One region of the Arthrobacter sp. TJ-58 genome, then DNA from elsewhere that is predicted to be linked to it. Evidence: riboswitches for the same ligand, from Rfam matches in the RefSeq annotation. Region 1 holds a riboswitch; each other region holds the start of a gene.
What was found. A riboswitch is a leader RNA that binds a small molecule or an ion and turns the genes downstream of it on or off. The one in region 1 is predicted to bind S-adenosylmethionine.

Region 1 (3,266 bases):
AGCCGGTTGCGGCGGTATTGGCAGAAGGGCGCGCCACGCTAACCGTTACGCTCCCTTGGCGGCCCGGAACCCGGCGTCGAGGTCCGCAATAATGTCGTCGATGTGCTCGATGCCCACGGAGAGCCGGACCAGTCCGGGGCTGACGCCGGCTGCCAGCTGCGCCTCGGCACCGAGCTGGCTGTGGGTGGTCGACGCCGGATGGATGACCAGGGAGCGCACGTCGCCCACGTTCGCCACATGGGAGTGCAGGTCAAGGGCGTCGACGAAGCGCTTGCCGGCGTCGATGCCTCCGGCGATTTCGAAGGAGACAATGGCACCGGTTCCGCGCGGCCCGTATTTGCGCCCGCGCTCAAACCACGGGCTGGATTCCAGCCCCGCATAGGCAACGGAGACGACGTCGTCGTGCCCTTCCAGCCAGTTGGCCACCGCGACGGCGTTGCTCACGTGCCGCTCCACGCGCAGGCTCAGGGTCTCCAGACCCTGCGCAATCAGGAACGCGTTGAAGGGCGATACGGCGGAACCGAGGTCTCGCAGCAGCTGCACCCGGGCCTTAAGGATGTACGCCAGGTTGGCGCCGAGGGCACCGTTGACGCCCAGGTCCCGGGCGTAGACCAGGCCGTTGTAGCTCTCGTCGGGGGTGTTGAAGCCGGGGAACTTCTCCGGATCGGCGCCGAAGTCAAAGTTGCCCGAATCCACGATGACCCCGGCTATGGAAGTGCCGTGACCGCCGAGGTACTTGGTAGCTGAGTGCACCACAATGTCCGCGCCCCATTCGAAGGGGCGGATGAGGTACGGCGTGGAAAGGGTGCTGTCCACGATCAGGGGGATGCCGGCGTCGTGGGCGATGGCGCTGATGCCCTCAAGGTCCAGCACGTCCTGGCGGGGATTGGAGACCACCTCGCCGAAGAAGGCCTTGGTGTTGGGCCGGACCGCTGCCCGCCACTGCTCCAGGTCATCCGGATCGGACACGAAGGTGGTCTCGATGCCGAACTTCTTCAGCGTGTGCTTGAGCAGGTTGTACGTGCCGCCGTAGAGGCTAGGGCTGGCCACAATGTGGTCCCCCGCCTCCGCAACGTTCAGGAGGGCGAAGGTTTCAGCGGCCTGGCCGGAGGCGAGCAGCAGCGCACCGACGCCGCCCTCCAGCGAGGCGATCCGGTTCTCCACCGCTTCCTGGGTGGGGTTGCCGATCCGGGTGTAGATGGGCTCCAGCTCAGCCAGGGCAAACCGGTTGGCTGCCGCCTCGGCACTGGGGAAGACGAAGGATGAGGTCTGGTAGATGGGCAGGGCGCGGGCGCCGGTGGCGGCGTCGGGCTCCTGTCCTGCATGGATCTGGCGGGTTTCGAAAGACCAGTTTCCTGACATTGTTTGCTCCCTAAAACCAGGGGCCGCCCCGAGACTTCCGGCCGGAAAAAGGTGACCGGCAGCCACGTGGGACCCGCGCTTGCCCTGAATCCGTTGACGCAGGGCCAGGTCTTCACCCGGGGCACCCCACCGCGGTTGGAGGGTTGCCGGCCAGCAAGCCGGGGCTATCTGCTGGCACTCATGACCTATGCCTCCTATGAAAACGGATTAGCAGCAAGCCCGCAAGGTCTGTGACGGCTCATGTCCTGCCGTGTCGGGGCCCGGAAAAGAGTGGCACGCCGAGCAGGGCGAACGGTCAGTATGCTGTTGATTTCCGCGGAAGGCAGGTGTTCCGAGTAAATTAGGCTCCCCTAAGTCGAGAGGTGAGTCACAACGTGCCATTATGGGCCGCATGCGCTTGGACCATGTATCTTATGCCTGTGAATCCGACGGTCTTCTGGCCACGACTGAGAGGATCGCTGCCGCTCTGGGAGCAGATTTCGTCAAGGGCGGTGTGCATCCCCGTTTCGGGACCCGGAACATGATTCTGCCTCTGGCCAACCATCAGTACGTTGAAGTGGTGGAGGCCCTGAACCACCCGGCGTCGGACAAGGCACCGTTCGGCCAGGCCGTGCGCCAGCGCTCCGAGTGCGGCGGCGGCTGGATGGGCTGGTGCGTTGCCGTGGATGATCTCTCCCCCTTCGAAGAGCGCCTGGGCCGCAATGCCGTACCGGGCAACCGGAAGTTTCCGGACGGCCAGGAGCTGACCTGGCAGCAGATCGGCATCAACGGTCTGATCGCCGACCCGCAGGTGCCGTACATGCTGCGCTGGGATGACGGCACGGAAGCGCTGCACCCGTCCGCCGCGCTGCCCGGAATGCCCGGTGCCGTGAAGCTGGCCTCGCTGACCATCGCCGGTTCCGCTGACCGGGTCGCCCAGTGGCTGGGCACGCCCGTCGAGGAACCGCTGGAAAACGTGGGCGTCACGTGGATTTCGCCCAAGGGAACCCCCGGCATCATGTCCGTCACCTTCAATACGGCCAAGGGTCTCGTCGAGATCTAGTTCTCCGGCCGTTTCGGGAATTCCCGGACGTTGTGGGAATTCCCGGACGGTCCGCTGCGTCCGGATTTTCCCAATGTGACCACGTTTTCCCATGGTGTCCGGTTATTGAATTATCCACAGACGTGCCTGCGTCCCTCGCGGACACAATTACCGCGATCCAGTCTTGAGGGATGGACCCCGAACTCTTTTACACGTCCGACGCCGAGACGTACGGCGAGGGGAGACGTTCCCTGGCTCTGCGGTGCCGGGCCGGTGAACTGACCCGTGTGCGCGACGGCGTGTATATCCGAACCGAAGCTTGGCAGCAGCTGCCGGTGTGGGACCGAGAACGCCTCCGCATCCGAGCGGTGGCGGAAGGGGGACATGTCAGGCGCGTTCTGGTTCAAGAGTCTGCAGCGGTCATCTGGGGATTGCCTGTTGTCCTCCGCTCCCCCGGCGTTTTGCTGCTGGCGCCGGAGTCCTCGCGCGGCCATCGTCGCGGGGATCTCCATTGGGTCGAGCGCCGCCTGCTGGAGCCACTAACAGTCCGGGAGGGCCTTGCAGTCACATCCAGAGCCCAGACAGTCCTGGACATGGCTGCGTATCTGGCCTTCGACCGAGCTCTCCCGCCAATGGACCATGTGCTGCGTCCCGACTCAGCCCTCAATCTGGCTGCGCTGGATAAGGAGTCGTTGCGGGACCTTGCCCGGAAGCTTCCCACCGAGGCAAAGCGCCAGCGGGCTCTGCGCGTCATCGAGTGCGCCAATCCACTCGCCGAGTCGGCCGGCGAATCCTATTCACGGGCCGTTCTGCACCGGCGCGGCTTTCCGGTGCCGGAGCTGCAGCGCGAGTTCATGACTCCTTCAGGACGGTTCCGAACCGA
Region 2 (3,266 bases), on a different contig from region 1:
TACCACCAGGGCGGACCACTCGGGCTGGGAAAACACATCTATGGCCTTGATCGGGGAGCCGTTGGCCCGGTTGAGCAGGGCGGCGGACCCGGCGGTGGAACCGACGTCGACCGCCCCCGAGCGCAGGTTCTCATTGGCCTTGTTGGAACCGGCGGACTGCACCCATTCCACGGTGACGCCGTCTTCGGCCAGGGTGGATTCCAGCCAGCCCTGGTCCTTGATGATCAGGCTCAACGGGTTATAGGTGGCGAAATCCAGGGTCAGGGTGCCGCCGTCGGCTCCGTTCACGTTGGCGGCGGCGTCGGAATCCTCGCCGGCCACGCAGCCGGTCAGCAGCAGGGCGGCTGCCGCAGCAGTTGCGGTCAGGGTTTTGAATCCGGGGCGCCGGGCGGGGCGGGAAGTGCGGGAACGGCTGTTCATGGGAGTTCTTTCTGCTGGAAAGGAAGAGGAAAAGGCGCCTGTCGCGCAGAAAATGGCGCAGATCGGCTGGGGAAGCGTCCCGGAAGAAGCGGGTGCGCGGTGGGAGAAGCGGTTAGTGGCGGTCGACGCCGAGCCGGGCCAGGAGCTCGCCGCGCATTCGGGCCAGCTCGGCCGAGGCACGCTCGCGGGGACGGCGCCCTGGCACGGTGACGGTATCCGTGATGGTGGCTCCGGGAAGCCCCGGCTGCCGGCCCAGGATGATGATGCGGTCCGCCAGCTGGAGGGCTTCATCCACATCGTGGGTGACCAGCAGTACCGTGGCGGAGGCGGCCTTGTGGACCGAGAGCAGCAGATCCTGCATCTTCAGCCGGGTCAGGGCATCTAGGGCACCAAAGGGCTCGTCGAGCAGCAGCACCCCGGGTGTCCTGGCCAGGGCGCGGGCGAGGGAGGACCGCTGCGCCATGCCGCCGGACACTGCCCGCGGGCGGTGCTTGGCGAACTCCGCCAGTTCCACCAGTTCCAGCAGTTCGGCCACCTTGGCTTTGCCGTTCACGGCGCTGATGCCCTTGGGCAGGCCCATGGCAATGTTGGCCTGCAGAGTCTGCCAGGGGAGCAGCCTTGGTTCCTGGAACGCGACGGCGCAGCGGTCATCAATGCCGCGGACCGGCGTGCCGTTGATCCGGACCTCACCGCTGCTGGGGACGTCCAAACCAGCCGCGGCCCGCAGGAGCGTGGACTTTCCGCAGCCGCTGGATCCCAGGATGGCGAGCACTTCGCCGGGGTGAACGTCAAAGGTGATGTCGCGCAGCACCTGGCGGGCTTGGCTGCCTGAACCAAAAGCTCTGCCCAGTCCCGAAAAGCTGACGGGAAGGGCGGAGCCGGCCGGTCCACCGGAGGGCGGCGCGGCGGCAGGGGAGTGTGAAGCCAGAGCGGTCATGTTAATCTCCATCGGTCCTGGCAGTAGCACCCTACGGAGAACACCTTGGGCCCTGACGGGCCTCCTGCGGTGCTGTCCTCGTTATTGCCGTTTCTCAAGGAGGAAATACGGCAACCAGGGTTGCTGCGGCTTCACTGATCCAGGTCTCTCAGCCGCTCGGGATGGTCAAGAGCAACTAAACGCGCCATTGCCCAAACCGGCAAGTCCCCGCCGTAATATTTCGACGCCGCATTTCTCCGCGCGGTCTGCTGCGGCCGCGGGCCGTTACGCAACATGACTGGAACGGCTTGCGGGGCAATCCGTGGTGTGCAGATACTGGTGACGCAGGATCATGAGTCCCAACGTGAAGCTCTGGCTGGTTGGGCGGCAACCCTCGTTCCGTAGCGGGGTGCCCCAGATGAGGATCCGGCCGTGTCGCGTCCGCGAACGGCAAGTACGGCGCCCCCAAGCGGTGCGTCCCGGTGAAGGGTTTCCCGTGCCTAACCAGTCCTCTCCGTCAGAAAAGTCCGCACCCGGCTCGAACGAACGCCGCCAGATCCGGTTTAACGCCTTTGACATGAACTGCGTGGGCCACCAGTCCCCGGGACTGTGGCGCCATCCGCAAGACCAGTCCTCGAACTACACAGACATCCGGTACTGGGCGAATCTTGCCCAAACCTGCGAGCGCGGGCTGTTTGACGGCATCTTCATTGCCGATGTGCTCGGCACCTATGACGTGTACGGAAACTCCAACGAGGCCACCCTCCGGCAGGGCACCCAGGTTCCGGTGAATGACCCGCTCCTGCTGGTTTCCGCCATGGCCCTGGTGACCGAGCACCTCGGCTTCGGCGTCACTGCGGGCACCGCCTACGAGCATCCCTACCCCTTCGCCCGCCGCCTCTCCACCCTGGACCACATCACCAACGGGCGGGTCGGCTGGAATGTGGTGACCGGCTATCTGCCCTCCGCCGCACGGAACCTGGGCGCGGAAGACCAGCTGGAGCACGACGAGCGCTACAACCACGCGGACGAATACCTCGAGGTGATCTACAAACTGCTGGAAGGCTCCTGGGAGGACGACGCCGTCGTCCGTGACAGGGAACGGGGCATCTTCACTGACCCGGCGAAAGTCCACGACATCAACCACGAGGGCAAATACTTCAAGGTGCCCGGCATCCACATCAGCGAACCGTCCCCGCAGCGCACCCCGGTGATCTACCAGGCCGGTGCCTCGCCCCGCGGGATCGCCTTTGCCGCCGGGAACGCCGAGGCTGTTTTTGTGGGCGCCCCGACGGTGGACAAGCTGAAGGCAACCGTCAGCCGTATCCGGGACGCCGCTGAAGCAGCCGGCCGGGACCGGCACTCCATCCGCATCTATACGCTCCTCACCGTCATCACTGCGGCCACTTCCGCGGAGGCCGCAGCGAAGCATGAGGAATACCAGCGGTATGCCAGCGATGAGGGCGCCCTGGCCCTGATGTCCGGCTGGATGGGGGTGGACCTGTCCACGTACAACCTGGACGAACCGCTGGGCAATGTGAAGTCCAATGCCATCCAGTCCGCGGCGGCGAACTTCCAGAAAGCCAAGGACGACGGCGAACCCTGGACGGTGCGTGACATCGCCGAATCCGCGGGGATCGGCGGCCTTGGTCCGCGGATGGTTGGCTCCGGCGCTGAAATCGCGGAGGAGCTGATCCGCTGGCAGGAGGAGACCGACGTCGACGGCTTCAACTTGGCCTACGCCATCACGCCGGGGACCTTTGAGGACATCGTGGAATTTGTGGTGCCCGAACTGCAGAAGCGCGGCGCCTACCGGACCGGGTACACGCCGGGCACGCTGCGCAACAAGTTGTTCGGAGCCGGAGACAAGCTGCCTTCCGAACACCGCGGCGCCTCCTTCCGCCGGCAGCCGGCAGCCGCGGGCCGGTAA
Region 3 (3,266 bases), on a different contig from region 1:
CCGACGTATCGGCATACGTGTTGGCATGATCAGGCACAAAGATATTCACGCCAAAAGGCCGCCGGGTCAGTTGGCGGGTCCGGGTGATTTGACCGCGGACAGCGGCAGGGCTTTTATAGCCGGCCGCCAGGAAGCCGAGTCCGCCCGCATTGCTGACGGCCGCGGCCAGCTCGGGTGTGGAGGGACCTCCGGCCATCGGCGCGCCGAGGATCGGAAGAGACAGCGAGTCCAGCTTGAACATGGTTCCCGCTTACAGCGTGAGCGTGCCGTCAATGCAGGTGACGGTGGAGCCGCCCACCCAGATTTTGCCGTCGCGCGTGAAGACCCGCACCCGGCCGGACCGCTGGACGGCAGTTCCCTGCGTGACGACGTAGCGTTCCGGCGCAAGTGAGGCTCCGATCAGCCACTGGGCCAGGCCGGCATTGAGGCTTCCGGTCACCGGATCCTCGGCAACGCCAAGTCCCGGCACGAAGGCGCGCACTTCAAAGTCCGTTTCAGCGTCCGCCGGCTGCGCGCCGATCACGCCCACGCGCAGGTTGCCCATGATGGTGGGGTCCGGTAACAGGTCCAGGACAGTCGCGGCATCGGGCAGCAGGAGTCCGAGCCAGCCCGGTCCGTTGTCAATCCAGTTGGAAGCCAGCACCTGCCCCGGCTCCAGGTTCAGGGCCCGCCGCGCCTGGTCCAGGATTTCTTCCTCCAGCGGGCCCGAGCGCTGCAGCGGCGGGGCGGCAAACGCGGCGATGCCGGCATTGGCGTGCAGCGTCACCAGGCCTATGCCGCATTCCTGGACGACGACGTCGGGATAGCGGCGCTTGGCCCCGGTCTCCAGCCAGGCGTGGCATGTTCCCAGGGTGGGGTGTCCGGCGAACGGGAGTTCCCCGCCCGGGGTGAAGATCCGCACCCGGTAGTCGGCGCCGTCCACCGTGGGCGGCAGCACGAACGTTGTTTCGGACAGGTTGGTCCAGCGTGCGAAGGACGCCATTTCCGCGTCGGTGAGTCCCTCCGCTTCCAGCACCACCGCCAGGGGGTTGCCCAAATAAGGTTCGCTGCCGAAAACGTCCACCTGTTTAAACCACCGCTGTCTCATGGTGAAAACTGTATCCCTTTGGCTGCGGGAGTTTTATGAAGCGGAGTTTTACGAACTGTGGCGGGGGTTTGCGCGGCTGTGCTGCCGGACCTACCGTGGAACCAGAATCATGAGTTCCAGCCACAGGCCCTGGCCGGCTGGGCGGCAACCCTCTCGCCGTAGCGGGGTGCTCCAGGTGACGATTCGGCCGCCGGTTGTTCCAACCGGTCCGGCAAGTACTGCGTTTCGCTGCCGTGTTGGTCGCGGCGGCCGGACGCTTGAGGCAGAGGACATTTTCCGCATGACTCTCACAACCGACCTTCAGCCCGCAGCCCTGCGCCGGGCCTTCTCCCGGTTCCCCTCCGGCATTGCCGCTCTGTGCGCCGTGGTGGACGGCGAACCGCAGGGCATTGTTGCTTCATCCTTTACCGTGGGCGTTTCCATGGATCCGCCGCTGGTGCTGTTCGCCGTGCAGAACACCTCCCGGACCTGGCCGCTTCTGCGGGGCGCTGCCAGGATCGGAGTCTCTGTCTTGGGTTCCGGGCACGAGGGCATCTGCCGGCAAATTGCATCCAAATCCGGCGACCGTTTTGCCGGCCTTAACCTGCACACTGACGACTCCGGCTCCCTGTTCCTGGACCGGGCTGCCCTGTGGCTGGAGTGCTCCGTGGAGAACGAAATTCCCGCCGGGGACCATGCGGTGGTGCTGCTGCGGGTGCACGGCCATGCCGCCCATGACAATGCCCATGAGCCGCTGGTCTTCCACGGCTCGGCCTTCCGGCATCTGGGCGTGCCTTCCTTCGCCTGAGTTCACTGGGCAACACCGGCAGGAAATCCCGACCGGTTTGGGAAATTCCGGCCACTTTGGGAAATCCCGGCCACTGCGGACCGTCCGGGTTTTCCCAAACCGCACGAAATCGGGCAAACCCGGCGGTAAATCCCAGACAGCTTCCACGATGCTCGTGCTGCTGCGCGTCCACGGCCATGCCTCACACGACGATGCCCACGAGCCCCTGATATTCCACGGTTCAGCGTTTCCCCGTCCGGGTGTTCCCGAATTCGCCTGACCGGCAGAAATGTGTCGGCACCGGAAATAGTGGGCCGGGAATTGTTCCACGGGTTTATGACAGCGGCCGCCCGTTACCAATCCTTTACATACGGATCCGGGTCCACTATCGTTCTTCGGATTACTTCGGAAGGAAGTAGCGGAGATGACCAGAAACAGAAATGCCAATGGAACATCACGGACTAAGGCAAGGCCGGGCAGAGTGTCGGATTTGCCGTTTATGCATAAGGCCCTGCTTCCCGCAGCGGTGCTGGGCTTGGTGCTGACAGGGTGCAGCGCCCAGGAGGAGCCCGAGGCCGTTTCCTCGACACCTGCCACATCGTCGGCCACTGCTGAGGAGACCGCCACGGCGTCCCCCTCAGCCCGTTCTTCCAGCCGGAGCAGCATCGGCGTGGAACTGCCCCCCGGAAGCACGGAGCCTCCTGTCCCCATTGACCCGGCCATGACGGCACTGTTCCGGGCGGACAATCCCATCAGTCTCGAGAGTTACTTCCAGCAAAGCCCCCAGGGGCGCCCTCTCAACGCCAGCCTCGTGCTCGAGGAACCCGGCACCGGGAGGAGCACCTTCGATCTGCCCGCGATGGAACCGGGGACCAGCTTCAGCGTGTACCTCACCTGCAACCAGCCCGGGGATTACAGCATCGAGGTTCTGGACGCTGAATCAAGCCCAGTTACCGCTGCCAGCAGCAACAACTGCAATTGGCCGGTTCTCACGTCTTTCGAACACATCGTCACACCGGACCAAACCCCGGCATCCATTACAGTGGACGGGCCGGACGGAGATTACTGGCTTGTTGTCTATAATCTGCCGGTCCCCACTATGGCGCCCGAAACTTCCATGGGGCCCGCAACTGCGGCACCCGCACCGGGCTAAAAAAGGCTGTCGGAATAAATCACCGAGAATTACCGGTGCGTCGAAATATGAAGTCGAAATATGAAAGTGCCCGGCCGCATCAGCGGCCGGGCACTTTCATCATTCTGGAATCCTGCGAAAGACCTAGTCCTTCTTGGCGTCGTCCTGCTTGGCCTCAGCCTTCTTCTCCGGCTTGAAGTCCACGCCGGCTTCCTTGCGCTGCTGAGCAGTGATCGGAGCCGGTGCCTGGGTCAGCGGGTCATAGCCGCCGCCGGACTTCG

Region 2: linked by a shared signal. The riboswitch ahead of AC4D2W_RS14345 (LLM class flavin-dependent oxidoreductase) and the one ahead of AC4D2W_RS12660 (bifunctional o-acetylhomoserine/o-acetylserine sulfhydrylase) in region 1 are both predicted to bind S-adenosylmethionine.
Region 3: linked by a shared signal. The riboswitch ahead of AC4D2W_RS04495 (flavin reductase family protein) and the one ahead of AC4D2W_RS12660 (bifunctional o-acetylhomoserine/o-acetylserine sulfhydrylase) in region 1 are both predicted to bind S-adenosylmethionine.

Annotation. Positions count from the first base shown of each region.
Region 1 is NZ_JBZCNM010000003.1:506,809-510,074, reverse strand. It holds gene AC4D2W_RS12660 (bifunctional o-acetylhomoserine/o-acetylserine sulfhydrylase) at 46-1,362, opposite strand; SAM riboswitch class IV at 1,433-1,548, opposite strand; gene AC4D2W_RS12655 (VOC family protein) at 1,754-2,404, shown strand; gene AC4D2W_RS12650 (hypothetical protein) at 2,575-3,266, shown strand, end outside.
Region 2 is NZ_JBZCNM010000004.1:154,876-158,141, forward strand. It holds gene AC4D2W_RS14335 (aliphatic sulfonate ABC transporter substrate-binding protein) at 1-420, opposite strand, end outside; gene AC4D2W_RS14340 (ABC transporter ATP-binding protein) at 533-1,357, opposite strand; SAM riboswitch class IV at 1,685-1,799, shown strand; gene AC4D2W_RS14345 (LLM class flavin-dependent oxidoreductase) at 1,833-3,266, shown strand.
Region 3 is NZ_JBZCNM010000001.1:982,735-986,000, forward strand. It holds gene AC4D2W_RS04485 (nitronate monooxygenase) at 1-241, opposite strand, end outside; gene AC4D2W_RS04490 (PhzF family phenazine biosynthesis protein) at 251-1,087, opposite strand; SAM riboswitch class IV at 1,193-1,311, shown strand; gene AC4D2W_RS04495 (flavin reductase family protein) at 1,368-1,874, shown strand; gene AC4D2W_RS04500 (hypothetical protein) at 2,353-3,006, shown strand; gene aspS (aspartate--tRNA ligase) at 3,130-3,266, opposite strand, start outside.